One region of the Streptomyces sp. NPDC002698 genome, then DNA from elsewhere that is predicted to be linked to it. Evidence: predicted binding sites of a transcription regulator. Region 1 holds the regulator's gene; the other holds the start of a gene.
The links. The regulator HspR, encoded in region 1, represses chaperone genes until heat shock. The targets are predictions, from matches to a motif close to TTGAGNNNNNNNNNCTCAA.
Positions count from the first base shown of each region.

Region 1 (7,194 bases):
AAGCGGGCACCGCGACGAAAGTCCACCGGCCCCGCAGAGCGACCTGAACGGCACCCGCGGTGAGCGCGGGACGGTGGGCGCGGGGCGGTGGGCGCGGGGCGACGAGCGCGGGGCGACGAGCGCGGGACGATCACGCCGAAGGGGGCGTGCGGCCCCGGAGTGCGCCGCAGGGGCCCTGGGTGCGCCGGGGCGGCGGTGCGGGGCTCCGGAGCGGCGGGAGGCCGCGCAGCGCGCCCCTGAGGGCTTTCCGGGCCGGGGCGGTACGGGAACGGGAACGGCCCCGGCCGCGGGTGGGCGCCGTCGGCGCGCACCCGCGAGCGGGGCCGGAACCGTGCTCGCCGGCCGTCCCGGTTCCGGGACGGTCTGGCGGAGCGTCCTACTTGATGCCGAGCGAGCTGCAGAGCGCCTTGTAGGCCGCCGTGCAGATCTTGTCGACGGGGTAGATGCCGTCCTGGACGACCGTGTCCGCGATGTTCTCCTTGGTGAGGGCCACCACGGGCACGAGCTGGGACGGGACGTCCTTGTTCGTGGGGCTGCTGACCTTGTCGCGGGTGAGCGCGTCGAACTCGATCGTCCGTCCCTGGACCCGGGCGACGGCCATCTCGGCGGCGGCGTTGGCCTCCTGCGGGTACGACTTGTACACGCTCATGTACTGGTCGCCCTTGATGATCCGCTGCACGGCGATGAGCTCGGAGTCCTGACCGGTGACCGGCGGCACCTTGCTGACACCCGCGGCCTTGAAGACGTCGATGACCGCGCCCGCGATGCCGTCGTTGGCGGCGTAGACACCGGCGATGTTGCTCAGCCCCACGGCCTGGATGGACTTCTCCATGTTGGCCTTGGCGTTGACCGGGTTCCAGTCCTTGGTGTCGTACTCGCTGGCGACGATCACCTTGTCCTTGAGCTCGGACTCGGCGCCCTTCTTGAACTGCGCGGCGTTCGGGTCGGTCACCGAGCCGTTCATCATGATGATCTTCTTCGAGGCGGTGTCGGAGCCCAGCGCGGCGACCAGCGCCTTGCCCTGGGTCTCGCCGACCAGCTCGTTGTCGAAGGAGATGTACGCGTCGATCGGACCCTGCGCCAGGCGGTCGTAGGCGATGACCGGGATCCCGGCCTCCTTGGCCTTGCGCACGCCCTTCGCGATCGACACCGAGTCCACGGCGTCCACGAGGATGACGTCGACCTCGTCGTCGATCATCTGCTGCATCTGGCGGAGCTGCTTGGCGGCGTCCTGCTCAGCGTTCAGGTAGAGGACGTCACCCTTCTTCTCGGTGAGCTTCTGAACCTGCTCCCGGATGATCGGGTAGTCGAACTTCTCGTAACGGGTGTTCTCCTTCTCCGGAAGGAGCAGACCGACCGTGATGTCGTCGCCCTTCGTGGCGCTGGCCGTGCTGCCACTCCCACCGAAGTCGACCACGCCGCATCCGGCGAGGGTGAGGGCCGTGGCGGATGACGCCACGGCTATGACGGTACGGCGGAGGCCGGTGTTACGAGTCTTCACATCAGGTGCCTTCCGGGCGAGGTTGCAGCATTGCGACCCAGGTGGCTGAAAGCCAACGCGGCGATCACCTCAGCGTCAAGGAGTAACCACTTAACGAGATGGCAACGGCGTTTCGTGTTCCACAAGTGAACGCGACGGGAAAAGACTACGCCCATCCATCGACCGATCCCCTCAGCTTCACCTTCTGTCATTCACAAGGACATCCGACGTCCGTTCACAGGAGTCGCGGTCGCCGACGGTTTTTAACCGCCGTTGACGACCGGTCAGACTCGAAGGAACACATGGACAAGGGCACTCCCACGCGAGGCGCCCCCACCTCGGCCCCCGCGCCCACCCCCACGAGCGGACCACTCGGCGCGGCCCACGCGGCCGCCCCCATAGTGACCAAGCGCACACCGCCGCTTCATTGACGGCATTTCACCGCGAACACCTCTTATCGCCGCCCCCTCGCGCTCGACGAAAGGGGCAGCCCGAGCCCCCACTATCGGGCTTATATGGACGACATGCGCAAAACAGACCTCAGGGGGAACATTTCAGCCACTCGGTCAAAAACGGTCAACCTCACCGCTCCGGCCGGAAAACGCGGGCGCGCGAAAGGGCCCGGAGGTGATGACCTCCGGGCCCTTCACGTTCGTCCGGTACCGCCCGGGCGACCGGGTTCTAGTCGGCCGCCCGCTTGGGACGCCACACCACCAGCGCGCTGGTCTGCTGGACCTCCTGGTACGGGACCAGGTCACGCCGGTAGGAGGCGTGTACGGCGGCCTCGCGCTGCTGCATGGCGGCCGCGGCGCCGTCGAGGGCCGACTCCAGCTCCGCGACACGGGACTGGAGCGCGGCCACCTGGTTCTCCAGCTCGATGATGCGCTTGATGCCGGCGAGGTTGATGCCCTCGTCCTGCGACAACTGCTGGACGGTGCGCAGCAGCTCGATGTCGCGGGCCGAGTAACGGCGGCCCCGGCCGGCCGTGCGGTCGGGAGAGACCAGACCGAGCCGGTCGTACTGACGCAGGGTCTGCGGGTGCAGTCCGGAGAGCTGGGCCGCCACCGAGATGACGTAGACCGGGGTCTCCTCGGTCAGTTCATAGGGGTTGCGTCGACGACCGGTCGTGTCCATGGCTCCGTCATGCTCCCTTCGCGACCTGGAACAGCTCCGCCCGCGGATCCTCACCCGCGGTCGCCTCGCGATACGCCTCGAGCGCGTCACGAGCCTTGTCGGACAGGTCCTGGGGGACCGCCACCTCGACGGTGACCAGGAGGTCGCCCCGGGTGCCGTCCTTGCGGACCGCACCCCTGCCCCGGGCGCGCATGGTCCGTCCGTTGGGCGTGCCCGGCGGCAGCTTCAGGGTCACCGGGGGGCCGCCCAGCGTCGGGACCTTCACCTCGCCGCCCAGTGCCGCCTCCGCGAAGGTGACGGGCACGGTGACGGTGAGGTTGTCGTCCTTGCGGCCGAAGACCGGGTGGGCGTCCACATGGACGGTGACGTACAGGTCACCGGCCGGGCCGCCCCGCTCGCCCGGCGCGCCCTTGCCCCGCAGCCGGATCCGCTGGTTGTCGCTGACCCCCGCGGGAATGCGGACCTGCATCGTGCGGGACGACTTGGCCCGCCCGCTGCCCGCGCACTCCATGCAGGGGTGCTCCGCGATCAGGCCGCGGCCCTTGCAGTCCGGGCAGGGGTCCGTGAGCGAGAACCCGCCGCCCGAACCCCGCGCCACCTGGCCGGTGCCGACGCAGGTCGGGCACACGCGCGGTGTGCCGTTCTTGTCGCCGGTTCCCGAACAGGCCTTGCAGGGTGCCTGCGAGGTCATGCGCAGCGGAACGGTCGCGCCGTCCACCGCCTCCGTGAAGGAGAGCGTGACCTCGGTGTCGATGTCCTGGCCGCGCCTGGGCTGCGTACGCGTGCCCGTGGCGGGGCCGCCGCGGTTGAACAGGCCCCCGAAGACGTCACCTATGCCGCCGCCGAAGCCGCCGGCTCCTCCCGCTCCCTGGCCCTGGGCACCGCCTCCGAAGAGGTCGCCCAGGTCGAAGTTGAAGTTGCCGCCGCCCGCGCCGGGACCCGGCCGGAAGCCACCGCTGCCGAAGAGGGCGCGTGCCTCGTCGTACTCCTTGCGCTTCTTGGGGTCGCCGAGCACGTCGTTCGCCTCGGAGATCTCCTTGAAGCGCTCCTCGGCCTTGACGTTGCCCTTGTTGGCGTCCGGGTGGAACTCGCGGGCGAGCTTCCGGTACGCCTTCTTGATCTCGGCCTCGGTGGCGTCCTTGGGGACGCCGAGGACCTTGTAGAAGTCCTTCTCGATGAAGTCCTTGGTGCTCATCCCCGACGTCCCTCCTTCCTCGTCCGTTCAAGCTCAGCCCTCGTCCGGGCCACCGCTCTCCTTGTCCTCAGCCGACTCGGCCTGATCCTCGGCCTTGACCGGCTGCGCCCCGGGCTGCGGCTCGGCGACGGCCACCCGCGCGGGGCGGATGGTGCGTTCGCCGAAGCGATACCCCGGCTGCAGAATCGCCACGCACGTCGTCTCCGTGACGTCCGGCGCGTACGAGTGCATCAGTGCCTCGTGGATCGTCGGGTCGAAGGGCTCGCCCTCCTTGCCGAACTGCTGGAGCCCCATCTTCGCCGCGACGGTCTCCAGCGATTCGGCGACGGACTTGAATCCGCCGACGAGCTCGCCGTGGTCCCGCGCGCGGCCGATGTCGTCGAGCACGGGCAGGAGTTCGGTCAGGAGGCTCGCCACGGCGACCTCCCTGACCGCGATCCGGTCGCGCTCGACACGGCGGCGGTAGTTCTGGAACTCGGCCTGGAGCCGCTGGAGGTCCGCGGTGCGCTCGGTCACTGCCATGCGCGCCTGGTCCAGCTGGGCCGTCAGGCCGGTCAACTGTGCTGCTGCGTCCCCGTCCGGGGCCGCCGCCCCCTCCGCAGAGGGGGTGGCGGACTGCGGCTCGGCGTCGTCAGAGGTGGCGCCGGAAGGGACGTCGGGCTGCTCTTCGAAGCCCGGGGTCTCCTCCGTCACGCGGCACCGTCCCGGCGGTCCTCGTCGACGATCTCGGCGTCGACGACGTCGTCGTCGGCCTTCGGGGCCTCGGCGCCGTGGGCGTCGCCGCCCGCGGCCTGGGAAGCCTGGGCGTCGGCGTACATGGCCTGGCCGAGCTTCTGCGAGACCGCGGCGACCTTCTCCGTGGCGGTGCGGATCTCGGCGCTGTCCTCGCCCTTGAGCGCGGCCTTCAGCTCCTCGACGGAGGCCTCGACCTCGGTCTTGATCTCGCCGGGGACCTTGTCCTCGTTGTCCTTGAGGAACTTCTCGGTCTGGTAGACGAGCTGCTCGCCCTGGTTGCGGGTCTCGGCGGCCTCGCGGCGGGCGTGGTCCTCGTCCGCGTACTTCTCGGCCTCCTGGCGCATGCGGTCGACCTCGTCCCTCGGCAGCGAGGAGCCGCCGGTGACGGTCATCTTCTGCTCCTTGCCCGTGCCGAGGTCCTTCGCGGTCACGTGCATGATGCCGTTGGCGTCGATGTCGAAGGCGACCTCGATCTGCGGGACACCGCGCGGGGCCGGCGGCAGACCGGTCAGCTCGAACATGCCGAGCTTCTTGTTGTACGCCGCGATCTCGCGCTCGCCCTGGTAGACCTGGATCTGGACGGACGGCTGGTTGTCCTCGGCCGTCGTGAAGATCTCGGAGCGCTTGGTCGGGATCGTGGTGTTGCGCTCGATGAGCTTGGTCATGATCCCTCCCTTGGTCTCGATACCGAGGGACAGCGGGGTCACGTCGAGGAGCAGGACGTCCTTGACCTCACCCTTGAGGACACCGGCCTGGAGGGCGGCGCCGATGGCGACGACCTCGTCCGGGTTCACACCCTTGTTGGCCTCGTTGCCGCCGGTCAGCTCCTTGACGAGCTCGGCGACGGCGGGCATACGGGTGGAGCCACCGACGAGAACGACGTGGTCGATCTCGGACAGCTGGATGCCGGCGTCCTTGATGACGTTGTGGAACGGCGTCTTGCAGCGCTCCAGGAGGTCGGCGGTCAGCTGCTGGAACTGGGCGCGCGTGAGCTTCTCGTCCAGGTGCAGCGGGCCCTCGGCGGAAGCCGTGATGTAGGGCAGGTTGATCGAGGTCTCGGTGGACGAGGACAGCTCGATCTTGGCCTTCTCGGCGGCCTCGCGCAGACGCTGGAGCGCCATCTTGTCCTTGGCGAGGTCCACACCGTGACCGGAGCGGAACTGCTGCACCAGGTAGTCGACGACGCGCTGGTCCCAGTCGTCACCACCGAGGTGGTTGTCACCGTTGGTGGCCTTCACCTCGACGACGCCGTCGCCGATCTCCAGGAGGGACACGTCGAAGGTGCCGCCACCGAGGTCGAAGACGAGGATCGTCTGGTCGTCCTTGTCGAGGCCGTACGCCAGGGCGGCGGCGGTCGGCTCGTTGACGATACGAAGGACGTTGAGACCGGCGATCTCACCGGCTTCCTTCGTCGCCTGACGCTCGGAGTCGTTGAAGTACGCGGGGACGGTGATGACCGCGTCGGCCACCTTCTCACCCAGGTACGCCTCGGCGTCGCGCTTCAGCTTCTGCAGGATGAAGGCGCTCATCTGCTGCGGGTTGAAGCTCTTGCCGTCGAGCTCGATCTTCCAGTCCGTGCCCATGTGGCGCTTCACCGAACGGATGGTCCGGTCCACGTTCGTGACCGCCTGGCGCTTGGCGACCTCGCCGACGAGCACCTCGCCGTTCTTCGCGAAGGCGACGACGGACGGCGTGGTCCTGGCGCCTTCGGCGTTGGTGATGACGGTGGGCTCGCCGCCTTCGAGAACGCTGACGACGGAGTTAGTCGTGCCCAGGTCGATGCCGACCGCACGTGCCATTTCAATTCCTCCAGCAATGACTTGAGTGGAACGGACTCAAGTGTGCACGACGTCCGCCTCTCGGTCAACAGACCTGAGTCATGGGGGCTCAACTCTTATCCGCTCCTTACACGCATGGAGCCTCTGAACTGCGGTTTTCTCGTAGAGTCAGTGCACCTTTACTGCACCCGTAGCCTCCGGACGGGGGCGCCCCGGACGCCTCAGCGGCCTCGGGACGGGGCGCCCGGGGGCGGGAATCGCATGCGGACGGGCACGGCGCGGGCGGACCCCGGGACGTACGGCGCCCACGACCGCGACAGCGGCCACCGCGCCCGCCACCCACCAGGCGGCCCCCGCCCCCAGCCATCCGAGGTCGATGCACAGCCCCACGAGCGCAGCCGCGAACGCCGCGAGACCCGTCACGACCATGACCCCCTGACGGGTGAGCCCCGCCTGCCGCAGCCGGTGCACCAGATGGTCCGGCGCCGGTCGCAGCAGCGGCCGCCCCGCCCGCCGCCGCGACACCAGGACGAGGACGGCGTCCGCGCCGGCCACGGCCGTCAGCGCGAAGGCGGCGCCGAGGCCGGTCCCGGCGGGCCGCTCCGCGTGCACCGGCACGACCGCCGCGGCCAGGACGAAGCCGGTGAACAGTGACCCGCACCGCCCCGGCGCGATCCTGGCGGGCGGCCATCCGTGCATCAGGAAGCCGGTGAGGGCGGCGGCCAGCACGCTGAGCAGCGCCGCGAGCCCGTCCATGAGTTCGGCGGCCGCGCACGCGCCGAGGGCGAACGCCGTGATGACGCCGACCGTCCCCATCACCCCGTCGGCGTGGTCCAGCGAACGGAAGCCCTGCGTGACGAGGACGATCCAGC
Region 1 is NZ_JBIAQM010000006.1:251,811-259,004, forward strand. Features, by position in the region: gene ACFYW9_RS12045 (sugar ABC transporter substrate-binding protein) at 377-1,459, opposite strand; gene ACFYW9_RS12050 (heat shock protein transcriptional repressor HspR) at 2,162-2,614, opposite strand; gene dnaJ (molecular chaperone DnaJ) at 2,622-3,809, opposite strand; gene grpE (nucleotide exchange factor GrpE) at 3,843-4,502, opposite strand; gene dnaK (molecular chaperone DnaK) at 4,499-6,343, opposite strand; gene ACFYW9_RS12070 (undecaprenyl/decaprenyl-phosphate alpha-N-acetylglucosaminyl 1-phosphate transferase) at 6,491-7,194, opposite strand, start outside.

Region 2 (7,194 bases), on a different contig from region 1:
GGATGACGGACTCGCCGCCCTCCAGGGAGAAGCGCTTCTGGCCGACGTACTTCGTCTGCAGGAAGGTCTCGAAGGCCTCGGCGGAGTTCAGCCGGCGCAGGATCCGCAGCTGCTCCTCGCGCTCCGGCTTGGAGTGCGGGCGCTCGATGCGGTCCTGGATCCACTTGCGCTGCTTCGGGTCCTGGATGTGCATGAACTCGATGCCGGTGGTGCGGCAGTACGAGTCGCGCAGGACGCCGAGGATGTCGCGCAGCTTCATCAGGGACTTGCCGGAGAAGCCGCCGACGGCGAACTCGCGCTCCAGGTCCCACAGCGTGAGCCCGTGCTCGGTGATGTCGAGGTCGGGGTGCTTGCGCTGCTTGTACTCCAGCGGGTCGGTGTCGGCCATGACGTGGCCGCGGACCCGGTAGGAGTGGATCAGCTCGAAGACGCGGGCGGCCTTGGTGACGTCGTCGTCGTGGCTGGCGTCGATGTCCTTGAGCCAGCGGACCGGCTCGTAGGGGATCCGCAGCGCCTCGAAGATCTCGTCGTAGAAGCCGGTCTCGCCCAGCAGGAAGTTCGCGACGATGCGCAGGAACTCGCCGGAGGCGGCGCCCTGGATGACCCGGTGGTCGTAGGTCGACGTGAGCGTCATGACCTTGGCGATGCCGAGCTTGTTCAGGGTGTCCTGGGAGGTGCCCTGGAACTCCGCCGGGTAGTCCATGGAGCCGACGCCCATGATGACCGACTGTCCGGGCATCAGGCGCGGGACCGAGTGGACGGTGCCGAGGCCGCCGGGGTTGGTCAGCGAGACCGTGACACCGGTGAAGTCGTCCATCGTCAGCTTGCCGTCACGGGCGCGGCGGACGATGTCCTCGTAGGCCTGCCAGAACTCGAAGAAGTTCAGCGTCTCGGCCTTCTTGATGCCCGCGACGACCAGCTGGCGGTCGCCGTTGGGCTTCACCAGGTCGATGGCGAGGCCGAAGTTGACGTGCGGAGGCTTGACGAGGGTGGGCTTCCCGTCCTTCTCCACGAAGTGCCAGTTCATCGACGGCATGGCCTTGATGGCCTGCACCATCGCGTACCCGATGAGGTGGGTGAAGGAGATCTTCCCGCCCCGGGCGCGCTTCAGATGGTTGTTGATGACGATGCGGTTGTCGAAGAGCAGCTTCACCGGGACCGCGCGCACGGACGTGGCCGTGGGCAGCTCCAGGGAGGCGTTCATGTTCTTCGCGACAGCACCGGCGGGACCGCGCAGGGTGACGTACTCGGGGCCCTCGGGCGCCTCGGTGGCCGGAGCCGCCTTCGGCTTCGCGGCGGCCGGAGCGGCCTTCACGGGAGCCGGGGCGGCGGCCGCGGGCTTCGGAGCCGCGGGAGCGGCGGCCGGAGCGGGCGCGGGCGCGGCAGGGGCCTGGGGAGGAGCCTGGCGCGCCGCGGGCGGCACGGGAGCGGCCGGCGCGGCCGTGGTGGTGGTCCCTGCGGCCCCCGCGGCCGCAGTACCCGCCGGAGCCGAGGCGGCGGGCGCCCCGGGCTTGTAATCGGCGAAGAAGTCCCACCAGGCTCGGTCTACGGAATTCGGGTCCTGGAGGTACTGCTGATAGATCTCGTCGACGAGCCACTCGTTGGCACCGAAGGCGGCCGCGGGGTTCTTCCCGGCGGCTTGGTCATCGGTCGAGATACTCGAGTTACTGGGGGACTGTGGCGACACGGCGCTAACCGCCCTCTTCCGCTTCGCAAGGTGATGGACAGCGGGAATAAAGGCTACGCCTCCCTGGCCGGGAAGGTCAGGCCGGGCCCGTCCAACGTCGCGTAAGTCACATCGGAATCCGTGTTTCGCCCATGGAAATGGCGGGAAACAAGCGAGGTTCCGCAGGGGAAAGGGTACGTCGGCCCGAGGCCGCGGCACGGCTCACGCGGTCCTGTGCCTGATCACACGTGTACGCCGGCGGCGACAGTGGTGGATCTTGCGGCTCCGGTTCGAACTTTACGTCAACTTGGCAGAGAAGGGAGTCCCGGAAGGATGACCTGGATCCGGCAACCCCGCTGAGATTCGGCCACACCTATGCGTCCGCCGTGCAGATCCACCGCCCAGCGGGCGATCGCGAGGCCCAGTCCCGTACCGCCGTCGCTGCCCGGACCGTGCGGCGCGGGCACCCCGCCGCGGTTGAACCGCTCGAAGACGCGGTGCCATTCCGACTTCGGAATGCCGGGCCCCTCGTCCAGGACCTCCAGGGCCAGCGACTCGGGATGGTCGCCCCGCCGGGCCCGTACCGTCACCCGGCCGTGCGGCGGGCTGTGCTTGACCGCGTTGTCGATGAGATTCGCCACGACCTGGTGGATCCGCTCCGGGTCCGCGTGCGCGGTCAGCTCCGGCGGGGACACGTCGAGGTGCAGATGGACGTCCTTACGGGTGTGGCCGCCGCCGGAGCCCGAGGCGAGGTCCGCGCGCGCGGAGGCGACCATGTTGGCCTCCTTCAGCACCCCGGACAGATACGGCCACACCTCGAAGCGCCGCCTGCGCAGCGGTACGACGCCGTTGTCCAGCCGGGACAGGTCGAGAAGGGTCTCCACCAGCCGCCCCAGGCGCTCCGTCTGCTTCAGCGCGGTGCGCATCGTCTCGGGATCGGCGGCCGAGACGCCGTCCACGACGTTCTCCAGGACCGCGCGCAGACCCGCGATGGGGGTCCGCAGCTCGTGCGAGACATTCGCCACGAGCTCCTTGCGCTGACGGTCCTGGGCCTCCAGCTCGTCGGCCATGAGGTTGATCGTCTGGGCCAGGTCGCCCAGCTCGTCGCGCCGGTCGTCCCGCACCCGGCGGGTGTAGTCCCCGTGCCAGATCGAGCGGGCCACCGCGTTCATCTCGTCCAGCGGCGCGGTGAGCGAGTGCGCGACGAACTGCGTGATCAGCAGGGTGGCGATCATCGAGAACACCGTGATGAAGCGGAGCTCCGTCTTGGTGTGCACCGCGATCATCGACAGACCGGTGGTGATGAGCACGGAGATGACGACCAGCGCGCCCAGCTTCGTCTTGATGGAGAAGGGTCGCACCTCGCCCCAGGAGCCCGAGCTCCTGCGCTCACCGGACGCGCGCTCGCCGAGCCCGCGTCCCCGCTCTCCGGGTCCGCTCATCACATCAGCCCCTCACCCGGGTCCCGGTCGCCCGGGTCCCGACCCTCCTGCGGAGTCCCGGCTCAGGGAGTCGGGGTCTCCAGCGCGTAGCCGACGCCGTGCACCGTACGGATCCGCTCGGCACCGATCTTGCGGCGCAGCGCCTTGATGTGGCTGTCGACGGTCCGGGTACCGGAGGCGTCCGCCCAGTCCCACACCTCGGCGAGCAGCTGCTCGCGCGAGAGTACGGCACGCGGGGTGTTCGCGAGGCAGACCAGCAGGTCGAACTCGGTCGGAGTGAGGTGTACGTCCTCACTGCGGACCCGCACCCGGCGCTGCGCGTGGTCGATCTCCAGCTCGCCGAGCCGCAGGATGCCGCTGCGCGGAGTGGAGGCCGCGACGACCGCGCGCTCGACCCTGCGGAGCAGGACGTGCACCCGGGCCGCGAGCTCGCGCATCGAGAACGGCTTGGTCATGTAGTCGTCGGCGCCGACTCCGAGCCCGACCAGCATGTCGGTCTCGTCGTCGCGCGCGGTGAGCATCAGCACCGGCACCGGGCGGGCGGCCTGCACACGCCGGCAGACCTCCAGACCGTCGAAGCCGGGCAGCATGATGTCGAGGATCAGCAGATCGGGCTGCCATGCCTCGGCGGTGTCGACGGCGGCCGGGCCGTCGCCCGCGGTTTGCACGAGGAATCCCTCGGCTCGCAGACGGGCCGCGATGGCGTCGACGATCGTGGGGTCGTCCTCGACGACCAAAACCCGGCGCTGAGCGCCCGGGGTCGCCGCCGTACCGTTCTGGGAGGTGTGTGTCTGCTCCATCGCCCGCCCCTGAAGTGTGCTTTCCGGAATCCGTGGGGTGATCCCATGACTGCGCTTGACGCTTGAATGATCCGCGCCAGGCAAGCAGGGTACGGGCAGTGGGTGCGCCTCGGCTATCCAGGCCTCACCGCGAGATGCACCACGTCGGGAACGCCCCGGGCAACGGGGATCACTTCGGTACGGACCCGTCGGAATCCGGCATTCCGCAAGGTAACTTCAAATTCCGGAGAGGGCTGCGCCGACCATACGGCGAGGACGCCGCCAGGCCTCAACGCCCTTGCGCAGCTTGCCAGTCCGGACGCACCGTACAGTCCCGCGTTGCCTTCGGTGACCGTCCAGCCGGGTCCGTTGTCGATGTCGAGGCACAGGGCGTCGAACGTGTCGGAGATCTCATTGACGTAGTCGACGAGGTCCCTCTCGACGATGTCGGTGCGCGGATCGGCGAGCGCCTCGGCGGACAGCGCGGCGAGCGGGCCGCCCCGGTGCCAGTCGATGACGGCCCGTTCGCGCTCGACAACGGTGATGCGTCCCCAGCGGCGGTCGGCCGCGGCGTGCGCCAGCGAGAACCCGACGCCGAGCCCCCCGATCAGCACGCTCGGTTCCGGGCGCCCGTCCAGCGCGTCGTACGCCGCGTCCATGAGCAGCCGCTCGGAACGCCCGTCGGACGTGTCCATCAGGAAACACCCGTTGGCGATGATCTGGAGCAGTGCTCCGTGGCGCCGCAGCACGACCTCGCCGTACGGGCTCTGACGGCGGTCGATGACTTCGGGAGTCTCGTACGAGGCGGTCATGGCCGCCATCCTGGCATTTTCACCTGTACGGGTCGCGGGAATTCGCCGAGGAACGGGGGGATGGCGTGACGGGGTGACGGCGGGCACCGCGAGGTTGACGCGGCGCGGTCCGGAAGCCTCGGGCACGGCCCAGGCGACCCCTCGGCGACCGCCGACCCGGGCCTCCGCCCTCACCGGCTGGGCGTCCAGCCACGCCGACCCGGGCTTCCACCCTCACCGGCTGGGCCTCCACCCTCCGTCGGCTGGGCTTCCGCCCTCGCCGGCAGGGTCTCCACCCTCCGTCGGCTGGGCCTCCACTCTCACCGGCCGAGTTTTCGCATCCACCGGCCACTGCCCGAGCGGCCGTCCGCCGGCCACTGCCCGGGCGGCCGTCCGCCGGCCACTGCCCGGGCGGCCGTCCGCCGGCCACTGCCCGGGCGGCTCACGGGCCTCTTCGTCCGTCCCCTCGCGGACAGGAAGCGACCCGTTGAGCCATAGGAGGGACGACGGGGCGCCCGGTCAACGGTGGGGCGCCCCGTTCTGGGCGTCGGACGCGGACTGCCAGGCCTGCGCGCCCGCCAGGGAGGCCTCCTTGGCCTGCCGCCACTTCATGGCCGCCACCTGCGAGGGAGGCACATCCATGGCGCGGAGCATGCGCCGGCCCGCGGCGAACACGGCGGCGGCGGCGATGACCATGCCGGTGCACGCCACCAGGGCACCGGCCGCGGTGAGCACGGCGCCGGCCGTGACGAGCCGGGTGTCGATTTCGATCTTGTTCTGGGCGAGGTGATGGTTCATGACTCCAACCATCCGAGGCCGGTGGCCACCTCGCATCCCGGGGACGGCCCGCGAGGCCCCGGAGTCCAGGGGCCGGGACGCCCGCACCGGGTTCGCAAGCGATCGCTCACAGCGAACGGCCTCCGGGGAACATTGCGGAGTCCCCGTGCATTGAGTCGGCATAGCTCAACTTGACTGCCGAAGGGGAGATCATGGCTTCGACGTCCGCATCACTCACTCTGCCCGTGCTGCCGCTCGACGACGAGGTAGTGCTGCCCGGAATGGTGGTTCCGCTGGATCTGAACGACCCCGATGTGCGGGCCGCGGTGGAGGCCGCTCAGGCCGCCGCCCGTTCAACGCCGGGAAAGCCTCAGGTACTCCTGGTGCCACGCATCGACGGGACCTACGCGAGCACCGGTGTGCTCGGCACGGTCGAGCAGGTCGGCCGGCTGGCCGACGGTGACCCGGGCGCGCTGATCCGAGGGCGTGGGCGCGTGAGGGTGGGCGCGGGGACCACGGGTCCCGGCGCGGCACTGTGGGTCGAGGGCACCCGGGTCGAGGAGACCGTGCCCGACCCGCTGCCCGGCCGGGTCACCGACCTGGTGAAGGAATACAAGGCCCTGGCCACGAGCTGGCTGCGCAAGCGCGCCGCCTGGCAGGTCGTGGACCGGGTGCAGCAGATCGACGACGTCTCCGCCCTCGCCGACAATGCCGGTTACTCACCGTTCCTCTCCGTGGAACAGAAGGTCGAGCTGCTGGAGACCGCCGACCCGGTGGCCCGGCTGAAGCTCGCCACCGAACAGCTCCGCGAGCACCTCGCCGAGCAGGACGTCGCCGAGTCCATCGCCAAGGACGTCCAGGAGGGCGTCGACAAGCAGCAGCGCGAGTTCCTGCTGAGGCGCCAGCTGGAAGCCGTACGCAAGGAACTGCGCGACCTCAAGGGAGAGGACGGCGAGGACGAGTCCGACGACTACCGCGCCCGGGTCGAGGCCGCCGACCTTCCCGAGAGCGTCCGCGAGGCCGCCCTCAAGGAGGTCGAGAAGCTGGAGCGGTCCAGTGACCAGTCGCCCGAGGGCAGCTGGATCCGGACCTGGCTCGACACCGTCCTGGAGCTGCCGTGGAACGAACGGACCGAGGACGCGTACGACATCCGGGGCGCCCAGGCCGTGCTCGACGCCGAGCACGCCGGTCTGGACGACGTGAAGGAGCGCATCACCGAGTACCTCGCCGTGCGCAAGCGGCGCTCCGAGCGCGGTCTCGGAGTCGTCGGCGGCCGGCGCGGCGGCGCCGTGCTCGCGCTCGTCGGCCCGCCCGGCGTCGGCAAGACCTCGCTCGGCGAGTCCGTCGCGCACGCGATGGGCCGCAAGTTCGTCCGCGTCGCCCTCGGCGGCGTCCGGGACGAGGCCGAGATCCGCGGACACCGCCGTACGTACGTCGGCGCGCTGCCCGGCCGGATCGTGCGCGCCATCAAGGAGGCCGGGTCGATGAACCCGGTGGTCCTGCTCGACGAGATCGACAAGGTCGGCTCCGACTTCCGGGGCGACCCGGCGGCGGCGCTGCTCGAAGTCCTCGACCCGGCGCAGAACCACACCTTCCGCGACCACTACCTGGAGGTCGAACTCGACCTCTCCGACGTCGTGTTCCTCGCCACGGCCAACGTCCTGGAGGCCATCCCGGAGGCCCTGCTCGACCGTATGGAGCTGGTCCGCCTGGACGGCTACACCGAGGACGAGAAGGTC
Region 2 is NZ_JBIAQM010000001.1:368,879-376,072, forward strand. Features, by position in the region: gene ACFYW9_RS01620 (multifunctional oxoglutarate decarboxylase/oxoglutarate dehydrogenase thiamine pyrophosphate-binding subunit/dihydrolipoyllysine-residue succinyltransferase subunit) at 1-1,687, opposite strand, end outside; gene ACFYW9_RS01625 (HAMP domain-containing sensor histidine kinase) at 1,969-3,108, opposite strand; gene ACFYW9_RS01630 (response regulator transcription factor) at 3,171-3,908, opposite strand; gene ACFYW9_RS01635 (spermidine synthase) at 4,022-4,699, opposite strand; gene ACFYW9_RS01640 (hypothetical protein) at 5,198-5,476, opposite strand; gene lon (endopeptidase La) at 5,668-7,194, shown strand, end outside.
Region 2: lon (endopeptidase La) is a predicted target of HspR. The motif match lies at 5,627-5,645, and genes of this name have one in related genera.